One region of the Arthrobacter sp. AK01 genome, then DNA from elsewhere that is predicted to be linked to it. Evidence: riboswitches for the same ligand, from Rfam matches in the RefSeq annotation. Region 1 holds a riboswitch; each other region holds the start of a gene.
The links. Region 1 has a riboswitch for cyclic di-AMP ahead of LN996_RS06440 (C40 family peptidase). Riboswitches for the same ligand answer to the same signal wherever they lie in the genome.
Positions count from the first base shown of each region.

Region 2: it holds a riboswitch for cyclic di-AMP, as region 1 does, so the genes downstream of both, LN996_RS15970 (hypothetical protein) here and LN996_RS06440 (C40 family peptidase) in region 1, are expected to answer to the same signal.
Region 3: it holds a riboswitch for cyclic di-AMP, as region 1 does, so the genes downstream of both, LN996_RS03725 (NlpC/P60 family protein) here and LN996_RS06440 (C40 family peptidase) in region 1, are expected to answer to the same signal.
Region 4: it holds a riboswitch for cyclic di-AMP, as region 1 does, so the genes downstream of both, LN996_RS07995 (M23 family metallopeptidase) here and LN996_RS06440 (C40 family peptidase) in region 1, are expected to answer to the same signal.

Region 1 is NZ_JAJOHP010000013.1:44,477-49,691, reverse strand. It holds gene serC (phosphoserine transaminase) at 1-771, opposite strand, end outside; gene LN996_RS06450 (metal-dependent transcriptional regulator) at 1,065-1,760, shown strand; cyclic di-AMP (ydaO/yuaA leader) riboswitch at 1,946-2,187, shown strand; gene LN996_RS06445 (M23 family metallopeptidase) at 2,192-3,022, shown strand; cyclic di-AMP (ydaO/yuaA leader) riboswitch at 3,148-3,329, shown strand; gene LN996_RS06440 (C40 family peptidase) at 3,334-4,077, shown strand; gene LN996_RS06435 (NlpC/P60 family protein) at 4,178-4,951, shown strand; gene LN996_RS06430 (HNH endonuclease) at 5,169-5,215, shown strand, end outside.
Region 2 is NZ_JAJOHP010000046.1:31,462-36,676, forward strand. It holds gene LN996_RS15955 (hypothetical protein) at 394-1,224, opposite strand; gene LN996_RS15960 (response regulator transcription factor) at 1,428-2,168, shown strand; gene LN996_RS15965 (HAMP domain-containing sensor histidine kinase) at 2,172-3,662, shown strand; cyclic di-AMP (ydaO/yuaA leader) riboswitch at 3,771-3,957, shown strand; gene LN996_RS15970 (hypothetical protein) at 3,961-4,803, shown strand; gene LN996_RS15975 (dolichyl-phosphate beta-glucosyltransferase) at 4,973-5,215, shown strand, end outside.
Region 3 is NZ_JAJOHP010000007.1:9,494-14,708, forward strand. It holds gene LN996_RS03715 (NCS2 family permease) at 1-1,083, opposite strand, end outside; gene LN996_RS03720 (copper resistance CopC family protein) at 1,198-1,827, shown strand; cyclic di-AMP (ydaO/yuaA leader) riboswitch at 1,978-2,170, shown strand; gene LN996_RS03725 (NlpC/P60 family protein) at 2,174-2,950, shown strand; gene LN996_RS03730 (FAD-binding protein) at 3,115-3,807, opposite strand; gene LN996_RS03735 (universal stress protein) at 4,225-5,215, shown strand, end outside.
Region 4 is NZ_JAJOHP010000017.1:20,352-25,566, reverse strand. It holds gene LN996_RS08005 (cytochrome c biogenesis protein ResB) at 1-1,060, shown strand, start outside; gene LN996_RS08000 (SURF1 family protein) at 1,050-1,907, shown strand; cyclic di-AMP (ydaO/yuaA leader) riboswitch at 2,199-2,373, shown strand; gene LN996_RS07995 (M23 family metallopeptidase) at 2,377-3,219, shown strand; gene LN996_RS07990 (vitamin K epoxide reductase family protein) at 3,248-3,925, opposite strand; gene LN996_RS07985 (TlpA disulfide reductase family protein) at 3,966-4,577, opposite strand; gene LN996_RS07980 (cytochrome c biogenesis CcdA family protein) at 4,649-5,215, opposite strand, start outside.

The DNA.
Region 1 (5,215 bases):
CACCAGGGTGGACAACGACGGTGTGTTGTACGTCTGGTTCAGCTTGGAGTTGTCGATGGCCGTCTGAAGGTCCAGGAAGTCCGGGATCCAGCGGCCGCTGGCCTTGACCCGCGCGGCGCGTTCCAGGGCGGCGGGGGAGAAGAGGCCCAGCCACAGTCCACCATCGGAGGCGAAGTTCTTCTGCGGGGCGAAGTAGTAGACATCCGACTCGGCAACGTCAACGTCGAGGCCGCCGGCAGCCGAGGTGGCATCCACCAGGACGAGGGAGCCTTCGTCGGCCCCCTGCACGCGCTTTACGGGAGCAGCTACACCCGTGGAGGTCTCGTTCTGGGGCCAGGCATAGACGTCGACGCCCGTTTCGGCCTGTGCCACCGGGCGGGTGCCGGGCTCGGATTTAATGATGGACGATGCATCAAGGAACGGTGCCTTGTTGGTAGCGGCGGCAAACTTCGATCCGAATTCGCCGAAGGAAAGGTGCTGGGCCTTCTTCTCCACCAGTCCGAAGGCAGCGACGTCCCAGAATGCCGTGGAGCCGCCAACGCCGAGGACAACCTCATAGCCCTCGGGTGCGCGGAAGAACTGGCTGAGCCCTTCCCGGACGGACCCCACCAGGTTTTTCACCGGTGCCTGGCGGTGTGACGTGCCGAGGATGGTGGACGACGCGGCAGACAGGGCCTCGATCTGCTCCGGGCGGACCTTGGACGGTCCTGCGCCGAAGCGTCCGTCCTTGGGCAGCAGATCGGCGGGAATGGTGATGCTGTTGTCGCTCACGTGTGGCTCCAATGGGTATCGGCTAGAGATGGGTCGTGGCAGGTGGCATCAACTGCCCCTTCGACACCCCAATTCTGCCTGACGTGGCCCGGGGGCAGGAACCTGTGGCCGTCATAGTCCGCCACGTGGAATATGGACGAACCATATGCGACCGGAATTATCCAGAGTAATTCCAAATAAGCTAGGCTGGGGGTTGGCGTTCATGGGGCGGCGGTGCACACCGTCCGCACCGGCAAGGGACGCGGTACGGTGGAGATTACGCAAGGAACTGCGTTCGAGGAGAGCTGAGCTGGATGACGGATCTGATCGATACCACTGAGATGTATCTTCGGACCATTTTGGAGCTTGAGGAAGAAAACATCGTGGCGTTGCGGGCCCGCATCGCCGAGCGCCTGCGGCACTCCGGACCTACGGTTTCCCAGACCATCGGACGCATGGAGCGCGACGGCCTGGTGGTTGTGTCCAACGACCGCCACCTGGAACTTACCGAGGTTGGACGGAAGCGTGCCACAGAGGTCATGCGCAAGCACCGCCTTGCCGAGCGGCTCCTGGCGGACGTTATCGGCCTGGACTGGGCCTACGTCCATGATGAAGCGTGCCGGTGGGAGCATGTGATGAGCGAGCGGGTGGAGCGCCGGTTGTACGAGCTCCTGGAACACCCCACCGAATCCCCGTATGGCAACCCCATCCCCGGACTTGAAGCGCTTGGCGGCCTTGCGAGCCAGCCCTTGTCCCGGATTGACGTCAACCTCCTGCAGGCTATGGACGGCTATGCCACAGATTCCCGGGTGGCGGTAACCCGCCTCGCGGAGCCCATCCAGGTGGAACCTGAACTCCTCACGCAGCTGGACGAAGGTGGAATCCGTCCAGGCGCAACAGTCTCGCTGGCGCGCGTCGGCGAGTACATCTCCGTCCGGGTTCCCGGCATCGAGGGCGCGCTGGAGCTTCCGCCGGAAGTTGCGGCACACGTCTTCGTATCCGTCAGCTGAGGGCTGGCCTGTACCCAACCCGTGTCATATCTCACTTTCGCGGCTTTGGCGCGCGTGTGACCTGCGGTTTTTCAGGATTGATGATAAGGGCCTGCCGCGCCACGTGCGTTTCTGTTGATAACGAATTTATTACTGCGGGGCTTAATCCCCTATAGTTATCTACTAGCGCTGATACCAAAGCGTTACCTGTTCCGGAGCCGAGCTCTGCCAGCGGAACAGGTGTGTCATCCACCACTGGCAGAGGCGGGGGAACCACAAGCGGCTGTCTAAAGAAGCAGCCTTGGGGTGAAGTCCGCAGCAGAAGTGCCCACTGACGCAAGTCCTTCCTTGGATACCTGTGTGCCGTGAGCGCCTCGTGCGGACCGGGTCTTTGAACTCTCTGACCCGAATCCGACAGCTAACTTCGCAGGCTTTTTAGAGAGGAACAGAGTTTGACAACGCAGAACGTCAGGGGCCGCCGCCGCGCGTCCGGCCCCGCTGCTGAGCTGCGGCCAGCCCGCGTCGTATCGGAGATCCGGCCACGCGACACCGAGCGCCAGGTGCGTCGCCGTAAGAGCCCGTTGCGCCAGGTAGCCGACTTTGCCGCAGCCAGTGGCGTCGGGCAGAAGGCCGGAGTTGCGCTTGCCGCCACCGGACTCGCCCTGACTGTCGGTCTGCCGGCCACGAGCCCCGTCATGGCCACCTCGGAATCAGGCCAAACCGAGTCGGCCCTTGCCGTCACCGGTGGCAGCCAGCCCGAGGTTTCCGCAGCCGCATCCGCCAAGATCGACTTCAGCCGCGCTGCCGTTGCCACTGCAGCCGACCCCGACGGAAAGCTGAAGCAACTGCTCAGTGCGCAGTCCGCGGGCAGCATCCAGCGGGCCTCGTCGGCGGGCACCATGGCCAGCCCCTTGGACACGCTGACCACAGCTTCCCCGTTTGGCTACCGCGTCAGCCCCCTCACGGGCGGCGCCGGCGACTTCCACCGCGGCCAGGACTTCGTGGCTCAGTGCGGCACCGCCGTACATGCGGCAGCCAGCGGCAAGGTCACCTTTGCTGGATGGCACGAGTACGGCGGAGGCAACCGCGTGGTGGTAGACCACGGGAATGGCCTCGAAACCACGTACAACCACCTGTCATCCTTCACCGTCAAGGTGGGCCAGACGGTCAGCCGCGGCGATACGGTCGCACTGAGCGGCACCACAGGCGCTTCCACCGGCTGCCACCTCCACTTTGAGGTCCAGGTCAATGGTGAAGTTGTCGACCCCATGGGCTGGCTCTAAGGCCAGTTGATGGTTGTCTCTCGCATTCGTGACACACCCCGTGACCTGAATGTGACATTCGCGTTCAACTGTTGTACCGTACAAAGCGCATCGGCTTTTTAGGGGGCCGGTGCACTTGAGTGGATTGCCTAGCTCTGCCACCACTCGAGGTCCGTTCGCATAAATCGTCTGGCAGGGGCGGGGGAACCACTTCTGGTCTTCGAAAGAAGGCCTTGGGGTTAAGTCGCAAAGCTTCCTTGAAGCAGCGCGGCCGGATGACTCCCATCCGAATCCGACAGCTCACCTCGCAGGCATTGGGAGAGGCTACCTACGTGTCATCACGCACTACCCCTGCGCGCCACCGCGCCGAATCGGTTCGTACGAACCCCTTGAACACGCTTTCCAAGGCTGTTTCATCGAATGCCGGTACCGTTGGCCGCCAGGCCGTCGTTCTGGCAGCAGCATCAGGCCTCGTCCTCAGCGTCGGCTTGCCGGCACAGGCAGCTGACACCGACGTTTCCAAGTCGGAAGCCTCCAGCACCCAGCAGATGGTTGCCACCGCCGTCGTCACCGCGGAGCCCACAGCTACCGTTTCCTTTGAAAGCCCCGTTGTGGCCACCAAGGAAGCCCCCAAGATCCAGCGCGCTTCGCAGACCACCCAGCGGGCCACTGCAAACGGCACGCAGGACGCAGCAGGTGCTGTCACCGCCAAGTCGTCCGAAGCCAAGGACGCTGCTTCCAGCGCCGCGGCCTCCGGCCTCGCTGCCATCGCCTACACCGGCATTGGCCACCCGTACGTTTGGGGCGGCACAACGCCCAACGGATGGGACTGCTCCGGCTTCACCCAGTGGGTCTACGCACAGGCTGGCATCAGCATCCCGCGCGTCAACGCCTGGACGGCCATGAAGCCCACCAGTACTCCGGCCCCCGGTGACCTGGTCATGCAGAACGGCGGAGCCCACGTAGGCATCTACGTTGGCAACGGCATGATGATCAGCGCTTTGAACCCGGGCCAGGGCACGCTCCTGCACTCGGCTGCCTCCACCGGCACGTCCTCCTTCTTCACCCTCCGCTAGAAACAATCCGGTTCGAGGTTCGCCAGCATGCCCCCCAAGTGCTGGCGCGCCGATTAGCCGCGTGTACCCCAACTGCATGCGGATATGAAAAGAGAAAACCATGACCAGTGCAAACAAAGTTGCACGGCATCGCGCTGAGGCCCCCAAGACCAGCTCGCTTGCCGTCATCGCCAAGGCCGTCAGCGACAACGCCGGTGGCGTTGGCCGCCAGGCAGCAGTCATTGCCGCAGCTTCAGGCCTGGTCCTGACCGGTAGTGTTGCTGCCAACGCTGCCGAGACCAAGGTGGACCGCGAGTCCACCTCGACGTCCACCCTTGACGTCCAGTCGGTAGTTCAGGCGACCATCGCTGCGGACTCCACGGTTGCCATCTCCTACGAGCGCCCCGTGGTCACCACGGTGGAAGCTCCGGCTCCGGTAGTGAAGAAGGCTCCGGCCAAGGTTGAAACCAAGGCGGCCACGGAGAGCACAGCAACGTCCGGCAACGCTACGGTCGCCGTCAACACTGCGGCTCCGGCGGCAAAGGCTCCGGCAGCTGCCAGCGGCCTTGGTGCAGCAATCGCTGCTGCCGCCTACGCACAGCTTGGCGTCACCCAGGACTGCACCATGTTGGTGACCAACTCCCTGGCCGCCGTTGGCATCAACTTCCACGACTGGCCCGCTGGTTACCTGTCCCTGGGCCGCACGGTCAGTGCAGCAGAAGCGCAGCCCGGCGACCTCGCCTACTACGCCAACGGTGGTTTGGCTGGACAGGCCCACATCGCCGTCTACGTTGGCAACGGCATGGCAGTCCATGGTGGATGGAACGGATCCACCACGGCACTGTTCAGCGTCAACGTCGGCTCCGGCCCGGTTTTCATCCGCGTCAACGGCTGATCCCACATCATCATGAACACCCCGCAGGCTCCGGCCGGCGGGGTGTTCTGCTTTAACCGCGCATGAACTCTTGCCGACACCGCAGGCGAAACGGCAGAAAGATTCGTGGATACGGCATATAAGTGCTTACCCTTATGTTGTCGATCCACAGCCCGTACAAGCAGAGGGCAGCCGGCCCTCGTGCCCCTGACGGGTGCGGCCGTGAAGAGGTACGTGCATGCGCACACTCGTTCTGAATGCTGGATATGAACCGCTGGCGGTAAT
Region 2 (5,215 bases), on a different contig from region 1:
CATGGCCAGCGGGTGTGCTGGGCCAGGTTGCTGCGGCTGCAGGTGCTGTTGAGTTCTTGTTCACATTGGAAGTGTGCAACGTAACAATGGCAACACGCAAGTAACAAAGCGTCGAACCGTCCACATTTTGAGACACAGGGGTCTATTGTGCTGCAAATCACAATTCAGTTGTCCTCATAAATGAACGCCATTTCATTCGGCTGGAACAAGAAATATTCGCAATCCAGTGAATTTTCTTCGGCGAATCAGGCATCATATGCATCGAGGTTCCCGTGAAGCACCCAGCAGCGGAATCTCACGATCTGAAACAGTTGTTGTCCAATCGCTGGCCGCCTCGTTCGGCATTTTTCGCAGGAAAATCTGCTACAAGCTGTAGAAACTGCCCGTTTGGTTTCAGGACGCGGTACCCAGGCTTGATGTTGAGCCCTGCCCGGAACCAGTACCTTGCCCCGTCGTCGCACCCTGCCCGGAAGTCGCCAGTCGGATGGATGCAGCGGAGTAGCTGTTTCCGTCCTTGCTGGCAGTGACCCGAACAGTGGAGCCCGCAGTCACGTCGGCCAAGGTAAGCGTGCTGGTGGCACTCCCCCGCTGCCTGGTTCCCTGCGCCACTGTCGTTTCGCCGCTGAGTGCGTAGGTCCTCGTAAAGCCGTCTTCGCTCTTGACGGTCAGGGAGTTCGTCGTGACCTCGCTGACGGTTCCCAGCTGGTCCGCCATGGTCACGTATTCCTCTTCCCGAAGCACCACGTACTCCGAGTGGATGGCCCCGTTGAGCCCACCAGCCATGCCGAGTCCATCGGGAGCCATGTTTCCGCCCATCTGGCCCGGTGCAGCCTGGCCGAGGCCGCCCTGTCCGGGTACCGCCTGTTCCTGTTGCCCACCAGGTCCGGTGGTCCCGCCCTGACCCAGCGGCACGTTCGCGGCGTCTGCTGAACCCGCACCGCCGAGTGCGTAGAACCCCGCGGCGGTTCCGGCGGCGACCACTACTGCCACGCCAGCGACGATCAAGGTCCGCTTCACGGTCCAGCCACCCGGAAGGCCGCTTTTTGGCTGGCCCGCCTGCTGGTTGCCCCACCCTTGGGAGCCAGGCCCATGATGGCCTGCATCCTCCGACTCCGACCAAGCCCACGATGAGCCGCCACTTGCTGCAGTCTTCTGCGCCGGTTCGGCAGTGTTGCCGGCAAAAGGAGCGCCTTGAGGCAACGGGGGTTGGTTTTGCTCGTTCATTGTCTTCTCCGTTGATGATGTTTATCTGCGTACGACCCCCAGCGTCAGTGCCCCTGCTGTGCGGGGGCTGTGTTGAGGAGTAGTCCCTCCTGTGACCTGTGGATACGCGTGTTTCCGGACTCCCACCTCGCTAGTGTTGACTTCACAGCGTCCTCACAGGACCGGCAAAGCGCTGGCAAACCAGCAGAATGGAGAGTTGTCCCATGGCCTCCTCGCACTCCATGACCAACAACCTTCCCCAGCTGTCCCACCCGGACGGCTCCCCGATCCGCGCCTTGGTGGTGGATGACGAACCCAGTCTGGCCGAGCTCATGAGCATGGGCCTGCGCATGGCAGGTTGGTCCGTCGCCGTGGCCGGCGATGGTCCTGAAGCTGTGAAGCTGGCCAAGGACTTCCGGCCCGACGTCCTGGTCCTTGACGTCATGCTGCCCGGATTCGACGGCGTGGAGGTCCTCAACCGCATTCGCGCTTTCGCCCCCGAAGTTCCCGCGCTCTTCCTCACGGCCAAGGACGCCGTGCAGGACCGCATCGTTGGTCTGGCCGCCGGCGGTGACGACTACGTCACCAAGCCGTTCAGCATGGAGGAAGTCCTCCTGCGCCTCCACCGCCTGGTCCAGCGTTCCGGCGTCGCCGCGATGGACACCGCCGAGCTGGTGGTGGGCGACCTCACCCTGAACGTGGACACGCGCGAAGTAACCAGGGCAGGCGAGGACATCCCGCTCACCGCAACGCAGTTCGAGCTTCTGCGCTACCTCATGGAGAACCCCAAACGCGTGGTCAGCAAAGCACAGATCCTGGACAGGGTGTGGGACTACGATTTCGGCGGCCAAGCCAACATCGTGGAGCTCTACATTTCCTACCTGCGCAAGAAGATCGAGGCCAACCATCCGCCGATGATCCACACCATCCGCGGTGCCGGATACGTCATCAAGCCAGCGGACTAGGCGTTGAGCACACTTTCAGGAGTGGCCAGGAAGTCGGGCCGCAGTTGGCTGAACCCCTCCACGTGGCACTTGCGCACCAGGCTGGTTCTGGTGGCCATGGCACTGCTGGTCGCCATTTGCGGGGCAGTTGGCGTGGTGAGCTACGCCTCCATGGACATGGTGTTCAACAAGCAGCTCGACAGCCAACTGGAGCAGGCATCCAGCCGCGCCAACAACTTCGGCAGGCCACCGGCGAACTTTCCTGGGTCCGGAAGGCCTGACCCGCTGGAGGCTCGCGGGCAGGCCGCCGGGACGCTGAACGCCCGGATCAACGGCTCAATTGTGAGCAGCTCGGGCCTGATCGATGCCAGGGGAAACCGGGTGTCGCTCTCCGCGGCCGACGAACAAGTGCTGCTGTCCCTCCCCACGGACAACCGTCCTGTGGACCGTTCGCTCTCCAACGGCGACTATCGGTTGGTAGCCGTCGAGACCAATGGCGATGTGATCGTGACAGGGCTGCCGCTTGCGGACAAGCAGAGCGCCGAGGCCTCGCTGGTCTGGACCATGGTGCTGGTTTCGCTCGGCGGACTGGTGCTGATCGGCCTTGCGGGCACGGTCATCATCCGCCGCACCATGCGGCCATTGGAACAGCTCTCGGAGGTGGCCACCAAGGTTTCGCGCCTGCCCCTGGACGCCGGTGAAGTGGCGCTCGCGGTGCGCGTACCCCCGTCGGCCGCTCATCCCGGAACGGAAGTCGGCAGCGTTGGCCATGCCCTGAATCAAATGCTGAACAACGTCTCCAGCGCGTTGGAAGCCCGGCAGGAGAGCGAAACCAAGGTTCGACAGTTCGTCGCTGATGCCTCGCATGAGCTCCGCACACCGCTGACCGCCATCCGCGGCTACACAGAACTGCTGCGGATGACCGAAAACTTCACCGACGACGGCCGGAAGTCATTGGCTCGCGTCCAAAGCCAATCCGAGCGGATGACCACACTGGTGGAGGATCTCCTGCTACTGGCCAGGCTGGACGAAGGCCAGCCCATCAAGGTTACGGATGTGGACCTCACGCAATTAGTCATCGAAACGGTCAGCGACGAAAAAGTCATGGCTCCGGACCACATCTGGCAACTCCAGCTCCCGGACGAACCCATCACTGTGAGGGGTGACGCCACGCAACTGCATCAGGTGTTGGCCAACCTGCTCTCCAACGCACGCAAACACACGGACGCCGGGACCACCGTGGTTACGGGCGTCATGCTCTCCGCCGATGGCAGCGCAGTGGTTACCGTGACTGACAACGGCCCGGGCATTCCGGAAGATTTCCAAAGCCGGATTTTCTCCCGGTTTGCCCGCGCCGATGCCGCAAGGTCGGGGTCCGAGGGCACGTCCGGGCTGGGCCTGTCCATCGTCGAATCCATCGTGGAGGCGCACGGTGGCAGCGTTGAGGTGACCTCGCGTCAAGGGCGCACGGAGTTCGCCCTTCGACTCCCTACCGTCAGCAACGAACGCGTGTAACGAATCCGGCAAGGCGACTCACCGGTATCGTGATCTCTGTTACCTAAATGTGACTTCTACCGAAACCTCCTGTACCGTCGAAAGGGTGGGTCGCCCCAACTGACCCACATCCGGGATGCGCCGAGCTCTGCCACTTCCCGGAGTCCGCTCTTTCTCCGAGGCAGAGACGGGGGACCCAGAGTCTCCGGGCCCAGGCATTTTTGCCGGCCCTTGGGGTGAAGCCGCAGCGTGATGCGCGGCCGGATGACCTCATCCGAACCCGACAGCTAACTCCGCAGGCGCTGAGAGGTAATCACATATGTCTGAATTTAACGATCAGACGCGCCCTTCCGCGCGTCACCGCGATGAACACAACGCCCCGTTGACCAAGTCGCAGGCTGTCCTCAAGAACGCCGCCCGTCAGGGTAAGTCCGGCCACCGCATGTCGGTTGTTGCCGGTGTTGTAGCTGCTGCACTGGGCGTTGCATCGCTCGGCACTGCTGCCAACGCCGCCCTAACCCTCCCCGAGGTGAGCCGCGTTGCCGAGACCCAGGCGAATGCCCAGGTCAGCAATAACAAGTCAGCCGAGATCTCCGCTTCCCTGGATGCAGCCGCCGCAAAGGGCGCCGCTGACCGGGCTGCAGCGGACAAGGTGGCTGCTGAGAAGGCTGCCGCCGAAAAGGCTGCCGCTGACCAGGCCGCAGCTGAAAAGGCTGCTGCCGAAAAGGCTGCCGCTGACCAGGCCGCAGCAGAGAAAGCCGCTGCAGATGCTGCCGCCAAGCAGGCTGCTGATGCCGCTGCTGCCGCCGCCGCTGCCGAAGCTGCCGCCGCTGCTGCAGCCCCGAAAGCTGTGGACGATCCCGCCGCCGCCAAGGCCTATGCCGCCAGCATCCTGGGCAACTACGGCTGGAGCGCCGGCGAAATGACCGCTTTGAACACCCTGTGGGAGAAGGAATCCAACTGGAAGACCACTGCCACGAACGCTTCCAGCGGCGCCTACGGCATTGTCCAGTCCCTGCCGGCCTCCAAGATGGCAACTGCCGGTGCTGACTGGCAGACCAACTACCAGACCCAGATCAAGTGGGGCCTGAATTACATCAAGGAACGCTACGGATCCCCGTCGGCTGCCCTGGCCTTCCACTTGGCCAACAACTGGTACTAAACCAGACTGCTTGATACCGCGCCGGTTGCCGCCGCTCGCACCAGTACCCACTGGAGCGGACGGCGGGAACCGGCGCGGTTTTCCCGTTTCACAGCTGCCCCTCGGAGTTCACAGTGGGGTCACAGCTTCCGCCTAAAGCCCTCATAATCGGCGGGCCCATTCTGGAAGCATGACGCTCATAGATCCAGCCACCAGCTCCTTGCGACGACGGGTCCATTCCGCGGGCTTCGCTGGCGCGGCGTCGCCGGCTGGCCAGCAGGCTCTCCCGCAAGGAGGGCCGGAGGGCCGGCAGCTGCCTCGGCGCTCCCCCGTTGACACCCGCGTTGCCGTACCTGTCCTTGACGTCGCCATCCCTGTGTTCAACGAGGAATCGCGCCTGGAGGAGGGCCTGCGCAAGCTGCACAGGCACCTC
Region 3 (5,215 bases), on a different contig from region 1:
GGCGAGGCCGGTGCGTGCGCCTTCGCCGATGCCCGCTCCGGATTCAACGAAGATCTGGTTGGACGATACGGACGCGCCGCCACCGACGATTGCGCCGAGGGCGTCAACCTGCAGGACCCGGTCCACGTTGGGGATGTTGCCGTCCTTGTCCACGGTTCCGGCCTCGTTTGCCAGGCCCACCATGGTGCCCATGGCATCGAAGAAGATGCTCAGGAGGATCACGAAGGCCAGCAAAGCAGCAGCGATGAAACCGAGGTGCTCGAACGCGCCGAAAGGGTTCGCCTTGCCGATCAGGGACAAGTCCGGGGCGCCCCATTCGGAGAGCGTGGGCGCCACGAGCGACCATCCGCGCGGGTTGACGTTCTTGCCGTCAAAGCTCGGGCCGATGTGGAGCGTGAATTCAAGGATGGCTGCCAGGGCGGTGGAAACCACGATCCCGATCAGGATGGCGCCGCGGACTTTGCGAACCACCAGGGCGATGGTCAGGATCAGGCCCACCGCAAAAACCAGGGTGGGCCAGCCCATGAGCTTGCCGTCCACGCCCAGCCCCAGGGGAACCGTGGTGCCGGCAGCGTCCGGGATGCGGCGCACGAATCCGGCATTGACCAGGCCGATCAGTGCAATGAAGAGACCAATGCCCACCACGATTGCCGTCTTGAGGGCTTCTGGAACGGCTTTGAACACCGCAGTACGGAAACCGGTGAGCACCAGGATGAGCATGGTGACGCCGGAAAGCACCACGAGGCCCATCATGTCCGGCCAGGTCAGTCCGGGGTGTGAGGCCACGGTGACTGCCACGAACGCGTTCACGCCGAGCCCCGTTGCAACGGCGAACGGGTGCTTGGCCCACGCGCCCATGAGGATGGTCAGGATGCCCGCCACGAAAGCCGTAGTGGCTGCGACGGCCGTGAAGCCCAGGGACGCTCCGCTCGAGTCCGCTCCGGAGAGGATCAGGGGGTTCAGCACCACGATGTAGCTCATGGCGAAGAACGTTGCGAAGCCGCCACGAATTTCCCGGGAGTACGTGGATCCACGTTCAGTGATTTTGAAGTAGCGGTCGACTGCAGAACCTTGTTTAAGCATGAAGGACTCCGGGGATCGAGGGGAGTGTGCTCTCAAATCCTATGCGGTCGGATACGGGCGCCCCGGACGATTCGCCTAGTCTGTAAGGAAGCCAACACTAGGAGAAACCGCCCCATGCGTACCATCCGCCCGCTTCTGGCCGCCGTCGTTGCTGCCCTCGCCTTCGCGTCGGCCTTGCTGTTTTCCGCGGCTCCGGCGTCCGCCCATGACGTCGCCGAATCCACCACGCCGGCCAACGGTGCCAGCGTGACTGTTGTCCCGGCGTCGGTCTCCATCACGTTCAACAACCGGCCGCTGGCCATCGGTTCGGGCGTAACGGTCACGGCGGGCGGCGAAAACTGGGCAGACGGTCCCGTGGAAATCATTGACAACCAAGCTGTCCAGAAGCTGCGCGAAGGCGCACCCGCGGGCGAGTACACGGTGGTCTGGCGGGTCGTCAGCAGCGATTCGCACCCCATCGAGGGCACCTTTACGTTCACGGCAGCCGGAGGCGCGACGTCGGCAAGCGGTTCGGCGGTTGCCTCACCGTCTGCTTCGGCTCCTTCAGCCTCGGTACCGACGGCCGGTACCGGTGCGCCGGGAACGGGCACCAGCGAACCGGCAGCGGATGCCTCCCAGCCGTTCCCGTGGAGCATCGTGGGACTGGCCGTTGTTGCTATCGGACTCGTTATCTTTCTGGCTGTTACGGCACGTAGGAAACTCGCTGCTTCCAACGACGCGGATGGCGATAATCCCGCGGAATAACAGGGTTTTCTACGTACCTGCGAATATCTCGAAACGGTCACCGCGACACGCCAGAAGAGTAGTTCTCGTTACTTAAATGTGACTTCGGCGTGATCATCGCGTACGGTTGTACCTGTGCCTGTTCCACGTAGCGGGCACTTCCGGCCTGATTGCCTAGCTCTGCCGCAGTCCGGAATCCGTTCGCAGACAAACCTTACGGCAGAGACGGGGAACCCATTTTAGGTCGCTTTCGAGCGTGCCTTGGGGTGAAGTCACGAAGCTTCCGCTGAACAGCGGGGGATAGTGACCGGGTGACTCCCATCCGAATCCGACAGCTAACCTCGCAGGCATCGGGAGAGGCTCTTTCATGTCTTCACGCATTCTTCGCGGCCGTCGTAAGGCGGACAGCGTACGTCCTAATCCGTTCATCTCCATCTCCAAGGCAGTTGCCAGCAACGCCTCCGGCGCTGGCCGCCAGGCAGCTGTCATCGCAGCAGCCTCGGGCCTCGTCTTGACCGGCTCCATCGCCGCCCACGCAGCTGAAGCTCCGGTTCAGCGGGACTCCAGCCCCGCCACGGTCGCAGAGACCGCCTCCGAAGCTCCCACCCAGGTTGTTACCGCCGCCTCCACGGCGACCATCAACTTCGAGCGCCCTGCCGTTGCTTCCGTAGCGGCTCCGGTCATCGAGAAGCCGGCTCCCGTCGTTGAGGCTCCCGTAGCCAAGAAGGCAGCAGTCACCACTGCCGCTGCAACGGCTCCTGTCGCCAAAGCCGCAGCTGCCGCTCCGGCTGCTGCTGCTCCCGCTGCTGCTGCCCCGGCAGTCGGTGGCGTCAACGCAGCCATGGTTGCCTCGGCTTACGCCCAGATCGGCATCATGCAGGACTGCACCGCCATGGTGGAACGGGCTCTCGGCTCCGCAGGCATCCCTGTTGGTGACCTTGGCCCCATGCAGTTCATGAACTACGGCAAGGTCGTCAGCGACCCCCAGCCCGGTGACATGATCGTTCAGTCCGGCCACGTCGCCATCTACATCGGCAACGGCCAGGCCATCAGCGGTGGCATCAACGGCAACCAGACGGGCATCCACCCGATCAGCTGGTTGACCGCAACGGGTCCCCTGACCTACGTACGCGCTGGCGCATAAGCCTCACGCTTCTGTCCAAAGGCCGGTGTCTTTGAGGAATCACTCCTCAAAGGCACCGGCCTTTGGCGTTAAGTTTTGTGCGTAAAAGTTCCAGACATGGACGTACGACGGCGGGTAGGCGCGCCTTTGCCGCGTAGTGGGGCAGGGTGTGCCGGTTGGATCGGCTAGGCGGTGGCCAGGCCTGGCCCTGCCGGGAGGGCAACCTTGGAAGAGATCGCCTGACCCACTGCTTTGGCCTGCCGAAGGACTTCCTTGGGGGTGGGCGTAATGAGTTCGCCGACGCCTACAAGATGCATCCCGACTGCCCTCATGGCCGCGGCCAGGTTTTGGCCGATGGCAATCCCGAGTTCGGCCAGCATCCGGCGCAACTGGCTCTGCGCACAGCGCGTGACCACGATGTGGTCGGCCAGGAGAACCCCGTTGGCGGTGTGGACTGCCCACTGGCGACGGGTGGATTCGAGGGGGCCGGATACGTGGAGTCCGGTTCTCAGCCCCGCAGTGGTCATGCTGGCGGCCAAACCGTAGCCAATCTGCTGTGACGGATCCGAGCCCAGGAAATCAAGGCGCACGGCGCGCGTGGTGCTGCGGACGTCCAGCTGATGGCTTGCCGCGTAGTTCCGTAAGTGGCGGAGGATCTCGTTGCGTTCCTTCATTGCAGCGGGATCGGCGGCGTCGCAGCGTTGAAGCATGCCTGTATGGACCGACGGGCCCGTTGCGGACAACGCACCAAAGCCGTCCACGACGATGGAACCCACGCCATAGCGGCTGAGCTCACTGGCAACTGCCAAGCCGGACAAGCCGGCTCCGATGACCACGGTGGTGGTGCGTTCCGTGGCGGAATCAGGCGTGAGTGACACTGCTTGGTTCCTCCTTGACGTGTGTGCCCTTCGGCATCGCGTGGGGTCGCGTCCGAGTTCCCCAAGCGGCCGCAAATAAATGGCCGGTGTGTGTCGTGAAACACGTTTGCCGGCCATTCGGTGACTCGAACACTACCGAACTTTTTCGGCCATGGATAGCCTCCCGGATGCGCGTGTTTGGGTTGTTCATCCGGAGCGCAAAATGGACCTCCGATAACCGAGCCCGGACCGTTATACACATAGCCCAAAGTCGCCTTGATTCGGCGTTGCCGACCGAGAATAGTGGGCCTTGGAAGGAGAAATTTCCAGGTTTCTCCTGCCCCGGCCATTGACAATGATGCAGTCAGGGAATCCGACCCGGAAAACCTCTGGCAGAATAGCCGGAACATCAAGCAGTAGGTGGAGAGGCGGGCCCCAATGGACCAGCACGGCAGACACAGTGAAGAGCCACAGCAGGGCGACGACCAAGCTGTCGCACCAGGCGGCATCGTCGTTGGAGTGGACGGTTCAGAGCACGGTCAGTGTGCCTTGGTTTGGGCCGCGCGGGAAGCAGAGCGCCGGCAGCTTCCGTTGCACATCGTCACGGCCTACTCCGTGCCCATCTTCGCCGCATCAGGGCTGGACGGTGGCTACGCAACCGTGGACGATTCAGTGATTCGCGAGGGCGCGGATGCGATCGTGAAGCAGGCCATGGACAAGATCTCCGGCTATGCCATCGACGTCGACGCTTCGGTGGAGAACGGCGACGCTGCAGGTGTCCTGCTGGATCTCTCCGCAGAGGCCGCACTCCTTGTTTTCGGCAGCCGGGGCCGTGGAGGTTTCGTCGGGCGCCTGTTGGGTTCCGTCAGCAGCGCCTTGCCGGCCCACGCCAAATGCCCCACCGTGACGGTGCCCCTGTATTGCGCCGACCGGCTGGGGGAGAATACCGAGGACAAACACATCAAGGCCGAGCATGCCAAGGCAGGCCCCCGCACCGTGGAAAACGTGGTTGCAGTGGGCGTGGATGGCTCTGAGCAAGCCCGTGTGGCAGTGCTCGAAGCAGCTGAGCAAGCCCAGCGCATGGGCGCCAAGCTCCGAGTGATCTGTGCGGTGCCGCAGTACAGCGGTTCCCTGGCCTGGGTCCCGGCCCCGTTGGACCGCGATGCTCTGTTTGCGGACATCAGGGTCCAGCTCGACGCCGGTGTCGCGTGGCTTAGGAGCCACTTCCCGCAACTGACCATTGAGACGGACCTCCGCGATGGATCGCCGGTGGACGTCCTGGTCGAGACGAGCCGCAGCGTGGAGTTGGTGGTGCTGGGGACCCGTGGCCGCGGCGGGTTCGCTGGCATGCTCCTGGGTTCCACCTCGGACGGCGTCCTGCACCACGCCAAGGGGCCGGTGCTGGTGGTCCCGGACCGTGAGGATCCCC
Region 4 (5,215 bases), on a different contig from region 1:
GGAGGCCGGCAACCTGGTGTTCCACACCTCGCTGATCGGGGTGCTGGTGTGTGTGGCCATCGGCGGGATGTTCGGCTATCGGGGACAGAAGATCCTCATCGAAGGCGGCACTTTCGTCAATACCCTGGTCAGCTACGATGCCTTCACCCCGGGAATCAACTTCAACACCGCCTGGCTGGATCCTTTCGCCGTCACTTTGGAGAGCTTCGAGGTCCGTTTCGACAGGGAATCACGCCAGCAGTTCGGCCAGCCGATCGACTTCACCGCCGAGCTGAGCACCAAGGACGGAGCGGAGTCCCCGGCACGGGAACAGACCCTGAAAGTCAACGAACCAGTCTATTTCGGTGAAACCGGGGTGTTCTTGGTCGGCAACGGCTACGCCCCGGTCGTCACCGTCAAGGACGGCACCGGGAAAACCGCCTTCAGCGGTCCCGTGGTGTCCATCCCCAACGACGGGGTCTACACCTCTTCGGTGGTCCTCAAGGTCCCGGACGCCGCACCATCCCAGCTGGGCTTTGTCGGGTTCTTCCTGCCCTCGGCCATCAAGAACGACCAGGGCGTGTCCTACAGCTTCGACCCCGATCCCCTGAACCCGCAGCTGAGCCTGAACTCGTACTACGGGGACCTCGGGCTGGACACCGGAGCGCCGCAAAACGTGTACGTCCTGGACGTGGCCAAGCTGACCCAACTCAACGGCAGGGACCTTCCCGCCGGCGGCATCACGCTTCAACCCGGTGCAACGTACACGCTGCCCGAAGGCAAGGGAAGCATCAGCTTCGACGGGCTTAAACGCTACATCGGGGTGGATGTACGCAGTACCCCCGCCCAGGGCTGGGTGCTGGTATTTTCGCTGCTGGCCGTGGCAGGGCTCATGGTCTCCCTGTATGTGAACCGGCGCCGGGTATGGGTCCGCGCCGGCACCCACGTGGACGGCAGGACGATGGTCGAATACGGCCTTCTGGCCCGCGGAGAAGACCACCGCCTAGCCGCCGAGGCGACGGCGATCCGCGCACTGTTGGCACGGCAATGGCAGCTCCAGGAGGAACAGGATGGCGTATAGGTTCCTTCTGTCCTGGCGTTGGGCGGGTTGGCTGCTGCTGGCCGCATTATTCGCCGCGGCATGCATTGGGCTGGGGAACTGGCAGATGGAGCGCCGGAATCAGACCGTGACCGAAATCCGCAGGGTCCAGCAGAACTACGACAGAACCCCGGTGCCGTTCCAGGATGCCCGCGCCTCCTTTGACGTCGCCGACCCCGACGCGAAGTGGAGAACGGTTGTAGTGTCAGGGCGGTACCTTGCCGAGGACCAGAGAATCATCAGGAACCGACCCAACAATTCCGTTGCCGGATACGAGGTAGTGGTGCCGCTCCGGCTTGCTTCCGGTGAAACGATCGCAGTCAACCGGGGCTGGCTGCCGATCGGCAACACCCGGCCCGGGTACCCCGATGCCGTGCCCGCACCACCAGCGGGAGAAGTCTCGGCGGTCGTACGGATCAAACCCTCCGAGCCCGATCTGGGTCGTGACGCACCCGAGGGCCAGTTGGCCAGCATCGACCTGTCCTATTACGCGAGCCAGCTGGGGTACCCGTTGCTGGCAGGCAGCTACGGGGTCATGGCCTCGGAGTCCCCGCAGCCTGCCACAGTCCCGCAACCACTCGCCCCGCCGGCCGTCAAGGAAGGCTCGAACCTGTCCTACGCCCTGCAGTGGATCACCTTCGGCGTCTTGGCCTTCGTGGGTTTCGGGTACATGGCACGGCAGCAGGCCCGCATGCACCGTGAGGAACGGGACATGCCCGACGAATCCGCGGAGACCGCAAGCACCGCCCAGCAACCCCGTGCTCCCGCCCCGCGCAAACGCTCCCGCGTCGAGGAAGAAGACGCCCTGCTGGACTCGATGGGACTCTGACCAGGCACGGCAGGCCCGACGGGAGAGGGTGCCCCGGAACGGCTAGGGCATCCCCGGCCAGGCGGAGATCACCCGGTGTGCCGGGAACGATCCCATGGCCGGGATCGTTGACCCCTTAGCTGCAAATCTGAAGATACGGTCAAGCGTCTCAGAACAGCACCGAGCCGGGCGTCCCTGACCGAGGCCGACAACCCCTAAGTCACGAAATTGTAACGATGATGCTTTGCAGCTACTATTAATTCAGGTTTTTCTGTATTGAGACCCTTGATGCCCCGCGCTGGACCCCGCCGGGGGCATCAAACGACTATCCCTTTTTGACGGCGGGGGTGGAGGACCCAGAATCGGCAGCAAGCCTGCCTTGGGGTGAAGCCGTGATGTCGGTGGCCTGAAAGCCGCCGGGCACGGCCGGGCATTTTTCCTTGGCCCGAACCCGACAGCTAACTTCGCAGGCGAACCGAAAGGATCCCCCTTGCCTTCTGTACCCCCCCATGGCCGCCGCCGAAAACCAACCTCCGGATTCGCGCCCCGCACGGCCGTCTCGATGAAATCCCCCACTACCGGCCGTCACCGGCCCCTGCCAGAGGCAGAAGCGCGGGGGAGCCGGCGCAAACAGGTCACGGCCGCCGCTACGCTGAGCGTCGCCGCGCTGTTGACCGCAGCGCTCACTGCCGCCCATGCCGGGCCGGCCCCCACCAGCACAGCCCTCGCGGTGCAGGCATCGGGGACGGCAGCTGCCGGCGCGCCCGTCCAAGCCCCCGTGGGGGCTTCCATCAGTTATGAACGCCCGGCTGTCACCACACAGCAGGCACCGTTGCCGGTACCGGCCAAGACCCCCATAGCTGCTGCCGGCGCGGCCGCGCCGCCGCCCCCCGCCGCCGCCCCCGCCCCCCCCGCGACCCCGGCGGCCTCCCCGGCCGCGGCCGCGGCCCGGTTGGGGGCGCCGCTGGCCAGCATGTCGGTCACTTCTCCGTTCGGTATCCGCACCAGCCCGATCTCGGGCACCGGGGAGCTGCACACCGGCCTGGACCTCGTGGCAGCCTGCCAGGTAGCGGTGTTCGCCGCCGGAGCCGGGACCGTCGTGGAGGCCGGATGGTCCCCCTACGGTGGCGGGAACAGGATTGTGGTGGACCACGGCAACGGCCTGAAGAGCACCTACAACCACCTCGCCGCCATCGAAACTTCCGTGGGCGCGACCGTAACCGCCGGCCAGCGGCTGGCCGCGGCCGGAACCACCGGCAACTCCACCGGATGCCACCTGCACTTCGAGGTACTCCTGAACGGGCAGACCGTGAACCCGCAGGGATGGATGTAAGCCTCGCCCATCGCCTTGGTTGTCAGGGTCAGAGTCCTGATGTGCCCAGGAAGACGTGGCTGAAGGCGAAGAAGATGGTTGCGGTAACAGCCACGTAGAGCAGCGCGGTAATGATCCAGCCAAATTCGCCGACAACGCGGGCCGCGCCGGCGGGTACTTTGATGACTCCATGGGTGATGTTCCGGGCCGTGACCCAGACGAACAGGGGAATCATTGCCGCCCAGACAATCATGCAGAAGGGGCAGAGGATGTGGATCGAGTACAGGGCCTGGGACCATAGCCACACGACGAAGGCAAACCCCAGCGTGACACCGGCCTGCAGCCCGGCCCAGTACCAGCGGGCGAAAGTTGCCCCGGAAAGCAGCGCCATGCCCGTGGTGATGATGACGGCGAACGCCACGATCCCGATGAACATGTTGGGGAATCCGAAAACGGAACTCTGCCAGGTCTGCATGACCTGGCCGCAGGAAATCCAGGGATTGACGTCGCAGACGGTTTTGTAGCCTGGGTCTTTGAGTACCTCGAGTTTCTCCAGGACCAGGGCGCCGGAGGCGAGCCAGCCGATGACGCCGGTGATGACCAGGAGCCAGCCAAAGGGCTTGTCGCGGGTCATGCGGGGAATATCCGGCCCAAGCTGGGCTGCGACTGAGGCAGCGCCAGGGTCTGAGGTGGTCACGTTCGCGGCGGATTTCGCGGTGCTGGTCATGGCAGAAGTCCTTTAGGTGGTCTGGTGGCGGGCTTGGTATTCATGATCCCGCAGCTGCGGTAGTGATCAGTGCCTTCAAGGTTCCTTTTTGCGAGATCCCCAGGATCCGGGCACTGACGCGCCCTTCAGTGTCCAGGACCAGGGTGGTGGGCACTGCACGGGGCGGGACGTACTCGGTCATGGCGAGGAGGATGCCGCCGTCGCTGTCATCGAAGCTGGGGTAGTCGACCTTGAAGGTCCGTTCGAAGGCTTCGGCCGTCGCGGCGTCGTCGCGGACGTTGACGCCGTAGAACAAGACGCCTTGGTCTTTGAATTCGGTATGCAGGGCGGCCAAGTCCGGGGCCTCCGCCCGGCACGGAGCGCAGGCCGCGTACCAGAAATTGAGGACCACGACCTTGCCCGCCCAGTCCCGGGCAGCAACCTTCTCCCCACTGAACAGCCGGCCCTCCAGAGACACCCGGGCACCGCGTGAGGCGGGCGGGTATTCGTTGACCGACCCGTCGCCGGCGATGTAGTTTTTGTCGTCTCCGGCCTTGGCCTGCTGGGCCAGATCGTCCGGGGCTGCACAGCCGGCGAGGGCAAGTACTGCCGCGCCCATGCCCAGGATGGTGCGGCGGCCGGGGCGCCGCAGCGGTTCTGGTTGGTTGATCATGCTCTCAGTCCTTGCTTGTTGTGTCTGTGTGCGGGGTTGCGGTGGCTAGATGTACTGCCCGGGCAGTACAGCTAGACGGGCATCAGGAACGTCCCTGCCAGGTTCTGCAGCTGGTAGATCCATTGCACCCAGACCCCGGTAACCATCAGGATGCCCAGGAGGATGAGCATGACGGCGCCGCCGATGTTGACCGCCCGAATGTGCTTGCGGACCACGGTCAGGACCTTTGAGACCCAGTTCAGGCCCAGGGCCACAAGAACGAAGGGGATGCCCAGCCCCAGGCAATAGATGAAGGCCAGCAGTGCCCCGCGCCAGGCGCTGCCCGCGGTGACGCTCAGGCTCAGCACGGCGCTGAGTGTCGGGCCCATGCAGGGGGTCCATCCGAGACCGAAGACGATACCCAGAAGTGGGGCGCCGGAGAGTCCGCCGCGTCCTGGACTCTGGAATTTCCGGGTTTGCTGGAGCCAGGAGAACCGTCCGAGCAGGACCAGGCCCATGATGATGACCACCACGCCCAGTCCCCTCATGAGCGGGTCCTGCCAGCGGATCAGCCAGGAGCCGATGGCTCCGAAAGCAGCCCCGTAGAGGGTGAAGACGGCGCCGAAACCCAGGATGAACAGTGCCACCCCCGAGAGGAC